DNA from 3 places in the Streptomyces sp. Sge12 genome. Region 2 is predicted to be linked to each of the others. Evidence: riboswitches for the same ligand, from Rfam matches in the RefSeq annotation. Region 2 holds a riboswitch; each other region holds the start of a gene.
The links. A riboswitch is a leader RNA that binds a small molecule or an ion and turns the genes downstream of it on or off. The one in region 2 is predicted to bind cobalamin.
Positions count from the first base shown of each region.

Region 1: it holds a riboswitch for cobalamin, as region 2 does, so the genes downstream of both, metE (5-methyltetrahydropteroyltriglutamate--homocysteine S-methyltransferase) here and B6R96_RS02435 (ABC transporter substrate-binding protein) in region 2, are expected to answer to the same signal.
Region 3: it holds a riboswitch for cobalamin, as region 2 does, so the genes downstream of both, B6R96_RS12420 (ribonucleoside-diphosphate reductase subunit alpha) here and B6R96_RS02435 (ABC transporter substrate-binding protein) in region 2, are expected to answer to the same signal.

Region 1 covers NZ_CP020555.1:778,788-782,271, forward strand. Annotated here, with positions in the region: gene B6R96_RS03640 (TetR/AcrR family transcriptional regulator) at 1-577, shown strand, start outside; gene B6R96_RS03645 (alpha/beta fold hydrolase) at 574-1,410, shown strand; cobalamin riboswitch at 1,495-1,720, shown strand; gene metE (5-methyltetrahydropteroyltriglutamate--homocysteine S-methyltransferase) at 1,884-3,484, shown strand, end outside.
Region 2 covers NZ_CP020555.1:529,477-532,960, forward strand. Annotated here, with positions in the region: gene B6R96_RS02430 (FecCD family ABC transporter permease) at 1-596, opposite strand, end outside; gene B6R96_RS02435 (ABC transporter substrate-binding protein) at 593-1,594, opposite strand; cobalamin riboswitch at 1,640-1,780, opposite strand; tRNA gene B6R96_RS02440 (tRNA-Trp) at 1,913-1,986, opposite strand; gene B6R96_RS02445 (hypothetical protein) at 2,073-2,423, shown strand; gene B6R96_RS02450 (DUF5959 family protein) at 2,475-2,909, shown strand; gene B6R96_RS02455 (hypothetical protein) at 2,977-3,480, shown strand.
Region 3 covers NZ_CP020555.1:2,875,574-2,879,057, reverse strand. Annotated here, with positions in the region: gene B6R96_RS12420 (ribonucleoside-diphosphate reductase subunit alpha) at 1-1,699, opposite strand, end outside; cobalamin riboswitch at 1,843-1,964, opposite strand; gene B6R96_RS12415 (GNAT family N-acetyltransferase) at 2,016-2,513, opposite strand; gene B6R96_RS12410 (CstA-like transporter-associated (seleno)protein) at 2,614-2,811, opposite strand; gene B6R96_RS12405 (carbon starvation CstA family protein) at 2,808-3,484, opposite strand, start outside.

The DNA.
Region 1 (3,484 bases), 250 kb from region 2:
GACGGCGGAGCGGGTTACGGTCGCGGGCGCCGAACTGGCGGACGAGGTCGGGCTCGAGCGGCTGTCCATGGCGCAGGTGGCGCGCCGGCTCGGGGTGAAGGACGCGAGCCTCTACGCGCACGTGCGCAGCCTGGAAGACCTGCGCGGACGGATCGCGCTGCTGGCGGCGGACGAGAAGACGCTGCGGATCGCGCAGGCCACCGCCGGGCGGGCGGGCAGGGACGCGCTGGTCGCGTTCGCCGACGCCTGGCGGGAGTACGCCCATGAGCATCCGGGCCGCTACGCGGCGACCCAGACGGCGATCCGGATCGGCCCCGAACTGGCCGCGCAGGCGGCCGGACCGCGGCGCGCGGTCGAGCTGACCTACGGCATGCTGCGCGGCTACGGCCTGGCGGAGCCCGACCTGACCGACGCGGTCCGGTTGTTGCGCAGCACGTTCCACGGGTTCGTCGCGCTGGAGGCCGCGGGCGGGTTCGCGCACGCGCGTTCACCCGAGGAGTCCTGGGGCCGCGCCCTCGACGCCCTGCACACACTCCTGGAGCACTGGCCCCCGCATCGAGACGGAGACTCCTCATGACCGAACCGACCACCGGCAGCCTGCGCGTGCCCGGCGCGACCCTGCACTACGAGGTACGCGGCCGGGGCCCGCTCCTGCTGCTGATCCCCGGCGGGACGGGCGGCGCGGCGTCGTTCGACGGCATCGCCGACGACCTGGCCGCCGAGTACACCGTCGCCACCTACGATCCGCGTGGCATGTCCGCGAGCACGCTCGACGACCCCGGGGCCGCACAGTCCGTGGCCGAACACGCCGACGACGCGCTACGGATACTGGACCTGCTCTCGCCGCATGCACCCGCCCGGGTGTTCGGGACCAGCTCGGGCGCGATCGTCGCTCTGCACCTGCTCGCCGCTCACCCCGAACGCATCGAACGTGTCGTGGCGCACGAGCCGCCGGTGGTGGAGGTGCTGCCGGACGCCGCCGCCCACCGGAAGCTGCTCACACGCGTGCAGGAGACGCTGCACTCCCGGGGACTCATGCCGGCGATGGCCGAGTTCGCCGCCGGCCTGCGGAAGGACGGCGAAACCGCCGGGCCCCGGGCCCCGGCAGGGCTGCCGCCGCAGGCCGCGGCACGGGCCGAGCGGACGATGGCCGGCCTCCCGTACTTCGTCGGGCGGATCGTGCCCGCGTTCATGTCCTACGTCCCCGACGTCGACCGCCTGGCGGCGCTGTCGGACCGGCTCGTGCTGGTCTGCGGCGAGGACTCCCGCGGCGAACTGCCGTACCGCCCGGCCGCTTCACTGGCCGAGCGGTTCGCCACGGAGCTCCTGCACTTCCCCGGCGGACACACGGGCCTGACGACCCACCCCGCCGGGTTCGGCGAGCACCTCCGCAAGGCGCTGTGCGCGTAACGGGCCCGATCAGGCGGGGTCGGCTGTCTCATTTTCGTGGTCCGGCATGTGGACCGCTTTACTCACGCTCAAGTCGATCCACTTAGTGTGGTTTCCGCAGCTGGTTCGCCCCGTCCGCCAGGCGGGATGCGTCGCAAGAGGGAACCCGGTGGGAATCCGGGACTGCCCCGCAGCGGTGAGCGGGCACGACCGCCGTCATACGCACTGGGACCGGACAACGGTCCTGGGAAGCGACGGCCAGTAGGTGCCCGCCGGGAGACCGGCAGGCGTGCCCGCGAGTCCGAAGACCTGCCCGTTGCCCGCACGCGACCGTTCGCATGCGGCCATTTCGGTGACCTCGTGGGCGGGTCGGCGTACACAGCGAGCGGCACGTGCGGCACCTTCCGCGACGTGGGCCGCCCGTTCTGTCGTTCCCTTCGCGTCCGCGTCCCGTCCCCGGGATGTTCAGGACACATCTCGCGAAGGAGAGTTCCGTGACAGCGAAGCCCGCAGCCGCGGCAGCACGAGCCACCGTGTACGGCTACCCCCGCCAGGGCCGGAACCGCGAACTGAAGAAGGCCATCGAGGGCTACTGGAAGGGCCGGGTCACCGCCGACGCCCTCCGCCGGGCCGCGGCCGACCTCCGCCGTTCGAACTGGCAGCAGCTGGCCGACGCCGGCATCACCGAGGTGCCGACCGGTGACTTCTCGTACTACGACCACGTTCTGGACACCAGTGTCATGGTCGGCGCTGTTCCCGAGCGGCACCGCGCGGCCGTCGGGGCCGACGCGCTCGACGGCCTCTTCGCGATGGCCCGGGGCACCCAGGACGTCGCCCCGCTGGAGATGACCAAGTGGTTCGACACCAACTACCACTACCTGGTCCCCGAACTCGGCCCGGACACCGTCTTCAGCGCCGACTCCACCAAGCAGGTCGCCGAGCTGACGGAGGCCCTCGCGCTGGGCCACACGGCCCGCCCGGTCCTCGTCGGGCCCGTCACGTACCTGCTGCTGGCCAAGCCCGCCCCCGGCGTGGCCGCCGACTTCCAGCCGCTGACCCTGCTCGACCGGCTGCTGCCCGTCTACGCCCGGGTGCTGGCCGACCTGCGCGCCGCCGGCGCCGAGTGGGTGCAGCTGGACGAGCCCGCCCTGGTCCAGGACCGTACCCCGGCCGACCTGGGGGCCGCCGCCCGCGCCTACCGGGAGCTCGGTGCGGCGACCGACCGGCCCAAGCTGCTCGTCGCCTCCTACTTCGACCGGCTCGGGGAGGCCCTCCACGTGCTCGCCGCCGCCCCCGTCGAGGGCCTCGCCCTGGACTTCACCGACGGCGCCTCAGCGAACCTCGCCGACCTCGCCGCCGTCGGCGGCCTGCCCGGCAAGCGCCTCGTCGCCGGAGTGGTCAACGGCCGCAACGTCTGGATCAACGACTACCAGAAGTCGCTGACCACCCTCGGCACCCTCCTCGGCCTCGCCGACCGGGTGGACGTCGCCGCGTCCTGCTCCCTGCTGCACGTCCCGCTGGACGCCAACGCCGAACGCGACATCGACCCGCAGATCCGCCGCTGGCTCGCCTTCGCCCGCCAGAAGACCACCGAGATCACCACCCTCGCCCGTGGCCTCGCCCAGGGCACGGACGCCATCACCGCCGAACTCGCCGCCAACCGCGCCGACCTCGCCTCCCGCGCCGGCTCCGCCATCACCCACGACCCGGCCGTCCGCGCCCGCACCGCGGCCGTCACCGACGCGGACGGACGCCGCTCCCAGCCGTACGATCGGCGGACCGTCACCCAGCGCGCGCACCTGGGCCTCCCCCTGCTGCCCACCACCACCATCGGCTCGTTCCCGCAGACGAACGAGCTGCGCACCGCGCGCGCCGATCTGCGCGCCGGTCGCATCGACTCCGCCGGGTACGAGGAGCGGATCAAGGACGAGATCCGCGAGGTGCTCGCCTTCCAGGAGAAGACCGGGATCGACGTCCTGGTGCACGGCGAGCCCGAACGCAACGACATGGTGCAGTACTTCGCCGAGCAGCTGACGGGGTACCTCGCCACCCAGCACGGCTGGGTGCAGTCCTACGGCACCCGCTACGTCCGCCC
Region 2 (3,484 bases):
TCGTCCCAGCGGGCCCCGCCGAGGCCGCCGAGGGTCCAGAAGAGGACGGAGCGGATCTGGTCGGGGTGCGCGGAGAGTACGAGGACGAGGCTGGTGAGGGCGGACAGGACGTACTGCACGGCGACGCCGGCGAGGGTGAGCCGTCCGGTGGTCATGGTGCCGCCGCGCCGGGCCATCGCGTAGACGGCGACGAGTGCGGCCATGGAGCCGGCGAAGGCGGCGAGCGGCAGGCCCATGCCGAAGGCGAGGGCCCCCGTACCGAAGACGATCACGAGGACGGCTCCGGCCGAGGCGCCGGAGGACGCGCCGAGCAGGAAGGGGTCGGCGAGCTCGTTGCGTACGAGGGCCTGCAGCACGGTGCCCGCGACCGCGAGCCCGGCGCCGACGACGGCCCCGAGGAGGACGCGCGGCAGCCGGACGTCCCAGATGATGGCGGCGAAGGCGCCGGGGCGCCGCTCCCCCGAGAGGCCGCCGAGGACGATGTCGAACACGCGCTCGGGCGCGATCCGTACCGCCCCCAGGGCCAGGCCGGCCACCGCGGAGGCGACGAGCGCGGCGGCCAGGACGAGGAGGACGGCGGCGGTGCGCAGCCTCACGGGGCGGCGGGGTGGAGCTGGCTGCCCAGGGACTCGACGGCGTCGGCGACGCGCACGCCGAGGACGGCCGAGGAGAGCGGCAGCACCACGAACCGCCGGTTCTTGACGGCGGGGACGTCGGCGAGGGCCGGGTCGTTCAACAGGCGCTGCTTCTTGGCCTCGACGGTGGTGCCGCCGTAGTCGTAGATGAGGACGACCTCGGGCCGGCGCTCGATGACCTGCTCCCACGACACGTCGCCGAAGGTGTCCTTGAGGTCGGCGAAGACGTTGGTGCCGCCGGCGAGCGAGACGATCTCGTTGCCGATGCCGTTGCCGCCGGAGGTCGCGGCGGAGGCCTCGCCGGAGTCGTAGACGAAGACGGCCGGCCGGGGCCGGTCCCCCACCCGGGCGGTCACGGCGTCGATGCGGCGCTGCTCCTCCTCGACGAGCCTCGCGCCGCGCTCCGGCACGCCGAAGGTCCGCGCGACCTCGGTGATCTCGGTCTTCAGCTGGTCGAGGCCGACCTTGCCCTCGGTGCAGTACTCCACGTTGAGCCGGGAGTTGATGCCGGACGTGGCGAGTCCCTCGCGGTCGCGGCCCTGTCCCTTGTCGAAGGCGCTGGCGTACCCGCCGTAGACGAAGTCGGGGTCCGCGCCGAGCAGGACCTCCTTGGAGGGGTACTCCTTGGCCAGCACCTTGATCTTGTCGTAGGCGGGCCGGTACACGGGGAGCACGGCGTCGTCGAGGTAGGCGGACCCGGCGATCCGGTCGCCCAGCCCGAGGGCCAGCAGCAGCTCGGTGGCGTGCTGGTTCATGGTGACCGCGCGCTGCGGCGGAGCCTGGAAGGTGCTGCTCACACCGCAGTTGGTGAGCGTGTACGGGAACCCGGGCGCGGCGGCGGAGTCCCCCGCGGCCTTGTCCTCCCCCGCCCCGGGGGAGCCGGCACAGGCGGCCAGGGGTATCAGGAGTGCGACGGGCAGGAGCGCGCGCAGGGCGGCGGCGCGGGAACGCGACAGCATGACGGGGCCTCTCCGGGGGATCCGCGTCCCCTGGTCGACGTGAAACTGCGGGAGAGGCGGTGCGTCAGTGTCTGACTCCCGGCCCTTCCCCGCGGGGGACGACCGGTCACAGTGGCGGGACCGCACCGGAATCGCACCGGTTTCCTGTCCTGCACCGCCTGGGTGACGCGCCCAGTCTGCCAGAAACCACCAGGCCACCGGCTCCGAGGCCTGATGCTTGATGCTTGATGCCCGGCGCCCGGACGGTGGACGCGGCGAAGCCCGGGTGGGAGAAAGGCTCCCACCCGGGCTTGGCCGGAACTGCTGTTCAACACGGTGCAGGGGCGGCAGGACTCGAACCTGCGACCATCGGTTTTGGAGACCGGTGCTCTGGCCAGCTGAGCTACGCCCCTTCGGTGGACCAACGATGACATGCCGGTCCCCCGGAGCTCCACTGATTAACTGTCACCCCTGTCATTCCTGTGCGGAGGGGGTCGGTATGACCTTGGTCGTCGAACTGCGGCGCGGGGGCTCGCCCTCCCGGTCCGGGCGCAGGCCGGGGGCGCGTCCGGCTGCGGGGACGCTCGAGCGGATCGTCTTCGACGACGACGCGTTCTGGGCGGCCGTCGAAGGACTGGGCCGCCACCGGGTGCCCACCCTGGCCGACGTCGATCCGTACGGTGACACCCGGCTCCGCGGAGAGGCGGTGGAGCGGATGGTGCGGGAACTCGCAGGTGCCGATCTGGCGCGGCTGCGAAGCCGCGACCGGGAAGCCATGACGACACTGCTGGCCTGGGGGCGGCGCTGCGCTGCGGACGAGCGTCTGCGGATCGGCTTCTCCGGCGACTAGGGCGTCTCTTTCGGCAGGGGGACATGATGGGGGGACGTAGGGGTGGATCTGATGCGGCTGGTTGCCGGGGACAGCGGTGTCCGGTTGCGGGTGCTGGGGCGGCATCGGCCCGGGAGGAGCGCCTACCACGATCATCTCGACGCCGAGGTCGTCGTCACCAGCGGCTTCGCCAACGGGCGGCTGCGGCTGCGGCTTTCGCCCGAGGACCTGGACGACTGGGGCGCGGCGCTCGGCGAACTCGGCGCCGGCCGCGACGTCCGGTGGCTGCGCGGCAACGAGATCCGCGTCGAGGTCGACCGCCGGTTCTCGGTGCCCGTGCCGGTCGTCACGATCACCGACGAGGCGGCGTCCGCCTCGTCGGTCCGCGTTTGGCTGGACGTGGGCGACGGCTGGGTCGAGGAGCTGCGCCGGCGGTACCTCCGGGTCCGCGAGACATGGCCGAACGAGGTCGTGGTGGGGCCGCGCCCCAGGAGCTACTGGCAGTGAAGGGTGGCGGGAGCCCGGGGCGCGGAGGATCGTGGGCAGGGGGACCCGTGGAGCGGGAGGTTCCGTCATGCGCCGAAGCCGACGACTCCTCGTGGCGCTCGCACTCCTCGCCCCCACCCTGCTGGGCTTCGCGCCGGGCGGCTCCGGCGAGACGATCTCCCTCGCCGGGAGCGAGCCCGGCGCACGTCTCGACGTCACGTTGACGCAGGTGGTCGACCCCGCGACCCCCGCCGGACCGGACAACCCCACGGGCCCGGACGACCCCGACGGCCCCGACCGGCTCGTCGCGACCCGCTTCCGCCTGGAGAACACCGGCACCGCCGTCTACCGGGACTCCCCCGCACCGGCCACACACCTGCTGGACGCCGACGGCCGGCGGTTCACCGGGATCGACCTGCCCACCACGGCCGGACCCGCCTTCCCCGCCGCCGTCACGCTCGACCCCGGCGCCACGGCGGAGGGCTTCGTCACCTTCCGGATCCCCGCCGACGCCGAACCCGCCGCGGTCCAGTTCGCCCTCGACGCCGGTCTGGCCGACGACGTCGGCCAGTGGAGCCTGCCGCTCCCGTGACGGG
Region 3 (3,484 bases), 2.3 Mb from region 2:
CCCAGGCCGGCAGCGGGCCGCTGCGCTCGGCCAGGTCGCACGAGGCCTCGTAGGCGGCCAGCATGATGCGCTCGGAGAGCTTGGTGGACAGGGCCTTCGCCTCGGGGGAGTCGAAGGGCAGCTTCAGCTTGAAGAAGACGTCCTGGAGGCCCATCGCGCCCAGGCCCACCGGGCGCCAGCGGGCGTTGGAACGGCCGGCCTGCTCGGTCGGGTAGAAGTTGATGTCCACCACGCGGTCGAGGAAGGTGACGGCGGTGCGGACGGTCTCGTCGATCCGCTCCCAGTCGATCTCGCCGTCCACGACGAAGGCGCCCAGGTTGACCGAGCCGAGGTTGCAGACGGCCGTCTCGCCGTCGTTGGTGACCTCGATGATCTCGGTGCACAGGTTCGAGGAGTGCACGACGGTGCCCGGCTCGGCGGTCTGGTTCGCCGTGCGGTTGGAGGCGTCCTTGAAGGTCATCCAGCCCTGGCCGGTCTGCGCGAGGGTGCGCATCATCCGGCCGTACAGGTCGCGGGCGGGCATCGTCTTGCGGGCCAGGCCGTCCGCCTCGGCCTTGCGGTAGGCGGCGTCGAACGCGTCGCCCCACAGGTCGACCAGCTCGGGCACGTCGGCCGGGGAGAACAGCGACCACTCGGCGTCGGCGTTCACGCGGCGCATGAACTCGTCCGGCACCCAGTGGGCGAGGTTCAGGTTGTGCGTACGGCGCTGGTCCTCACCGGTGTTGTCGCGGAGCTCCAGGAACTCCTCGATGTCCGCGTGCCAGGTCTCCAGGTAGACGGCGGCGGCACCCTTGCGGCGGCCGCCCTGGTTCACGGCGGCGACGGAGGCGTCGAGGGTCTTCAGGAACGGCACGATGCCGTTGGAGTGGCCGTTGGTGCCGCGGATCAGCGAACCGCGGGCGCGGATGCGGGAGTACGAGAGGCCGATGCCGCCGGCGTGCTTGGAGAGCCGGGCCACCTGGTGGTAGCGGTCGTAGATCGAGTCGAGCTCGTCCAGCGGGGAGTCCAGCAGGTAGCAGGAGGACATCTGCGGGTGCCGGGTGCCGGAGTTGAAGAGCGTCGGGGAGGACGGCAGGTAGTCCAGACGGCTCATCAGCCGGTACAGCGAGGCCACTTCCTCCACGGCCTGCACGCTGTCGTCCGCCGCGAGGCCGCAGGCCACGCGCAGCATGAAGTACTGCGGGGTCTCGATGACCTGACGGGTGATCGGGTGGCGCAGCAGGTAGCGGCTGTGCAGGGTGCGCAGGCCGAAGAAGCCGAAGCGGTCGTCGGCGCCCTCGGCGAGGGTGAGCTCGACGAGCGAGTCCAGGCGGCTCGCGTGGGTGCGCACGAACTCGGCCGTGCGGTCGGCGATGAGGCCCTCGCGGTGGCCGACCTCGACGGAGGCCGAGAAGGAGGTGGAGCCCTGGCTCGCGGCCTCGTCGCGCACGGCCAGCGTCAGCAGGCGGGCGGCGAGCCGGGAGTAGGCCGGGTCCTCGGAGATCAGACCGGCGGCGGCCTCCGTGGCCAGCCCGCGCAGTTCGGCGTCGTCGGCGGCGGAGCTGCGGCCGCGCAGCGCGGAGGCCGCGACCCGGCCGGGGTCGGTGTCGGGGAGGTCCGCCGTCAGTTCGGTGAGGGTACGCAGCAGCGTGGCCCCCGGGCCCTCGGTGTTGTCGCCAGAAGTGGACTCGGCGCGCGGTGCGGAAGGCGCGATGGTCACGGCGGGAGCTCTCCCTCGCTCGGCCCGGTCATCGGCGGAGCGGGGCGCGAGCGGGCGCATGCGGGCGCGACAGGAACGCTTGCCCCGCATGGCGTCCACCGGCCCAACCGCGAGGCCCGGACGTGTCGGCACCCGGTTCGGTCGAGCCGGGCGCGCTGTCGGCAGGTCATCGGACTTGGCGTCCGGATGTCGGACACTTCATACCGTTGCGGGACAGTTCCGGATTCCCACCGGATTCCCCTGCGGCGACAGCAGGCATGAGCATACATGTGGGGGCGGCCCGATGCGGCAACCCCCACATGTAGTGTCGGCGTGGCTACAGCTTGAGTCGATACGTCAGGAGTGTCAGGCCTTCGATCGGCGCCCAGTCCCGCTCCGGCGTGCGTACGAAGCCCAGTCGGGAGTAGATCCGGTGGGCGCCGGCCATGCTGCGCTGGGTGGAGAGCACGATGCCCGTGACCCCCTCGACGGCCCGCGCCCGTTCGATGCAGGCCCGCACCAGAGCCTCGCCGGCGCCCTGCCCGCGCGCCGCGTGGGCCACCGCGAGCATCCGGAACTCCGCCTCGTCGGGGGCGGCGATGTCGGCGAGCGGGCTGCCGGGGGCGGCGAAGGTCACCCCGCCCAGCACCCGCCCGTCCCGCTCGGCGACGAGCACCTCGGCCAGGGCGGCCCGGCCGGCCACGTCGCGCAGCACGTTCAGGTAGGCGTCGTCCTCGTTGAAGTCCAGATGCCCGTCGGCGAGGTAGGCCTGCGCCGTGATCCCGCCCAGCTCCGCATAGTCGGCGGGCACCGCCGTTCTGATCACCATGTCCATGCGCTCGAGTGTGCAGGACGGGTCGGCGCCGGCGGCGGGCGCGGACCCGGCGAAGGCCCCGCCGGAGGTGTCCGGCGGGGCCTTCGGTGTGCGGGGCGGCTCAGCAGCAGCGGAAGCCCTCGCGGGGGTCCGCCTCGCGGGCGTCCGTACGGGCGCGTTCGAAGGCGCGGCGGGTGAGGACCTCCGCGTCCGGGTCGTGGGAGCGGGCGTGGGCCACGTACCGGTCGTAGGCGGCCTCCCCCGAGAACTCCCGTACGTAGAACCGCGCCTTCGCCAGCGCGCTCCGTACGGCGCTCACGCCACCGGCTCCTTGACGTGTCCGCCGCCCGCCTCGGGGCCGGCCGTGGCGAGCTCCGCCCGCTCCTCGGCGGTCGCGATCAGCCCGGCCGGGGCGACGATCTTCGACTCGGTCCACGGGACCTCGGAGAGGGTCGCCGATCCCGGGTCGCGGACGGCCTTCAGGCAGGTCCGGGCGGCGTCCGCGAGGACCACGATGATCAGGACGGCGAAGAAGGCGCAGAGCACGCCGTCGACCGTGGCGTTGGTGACCACGGTGTGCATGTCGTCCATGTTCTTGGCCGGCGCCAGCACCTTGTCGGCGTCGATGCCCGCCTGGTACTTGTCGCGCTGGGCGAAGAAGCCGACCTTCACGTCCTCGGAGAAGATCTTCTGATAGCTCGCGGTGAGGGTCACCGTGGCGTCCCAGACCAGCGGGACGCCCGTCACCCAGGCCCACTTGAGCCGCCCGGACTTGACCAGCAGCGTGGTGCAGACGGCCAGCGCGACCGCGGCGAGCAGCTGGTTGGCGATGCCGAAGAGCGGGAAGAGCTGGTTGATGCCGCCCAGCGGGTCCTTGATGCCGACCCACAGGAAGTAGCCCCAGCCGCCGACGACGATCGCGCTCGCGAACCATACGCCGGGCTTCCAGCTGACGTCCTTGAAGGACTTGTGCACATTGCCGAGGGTGTCCT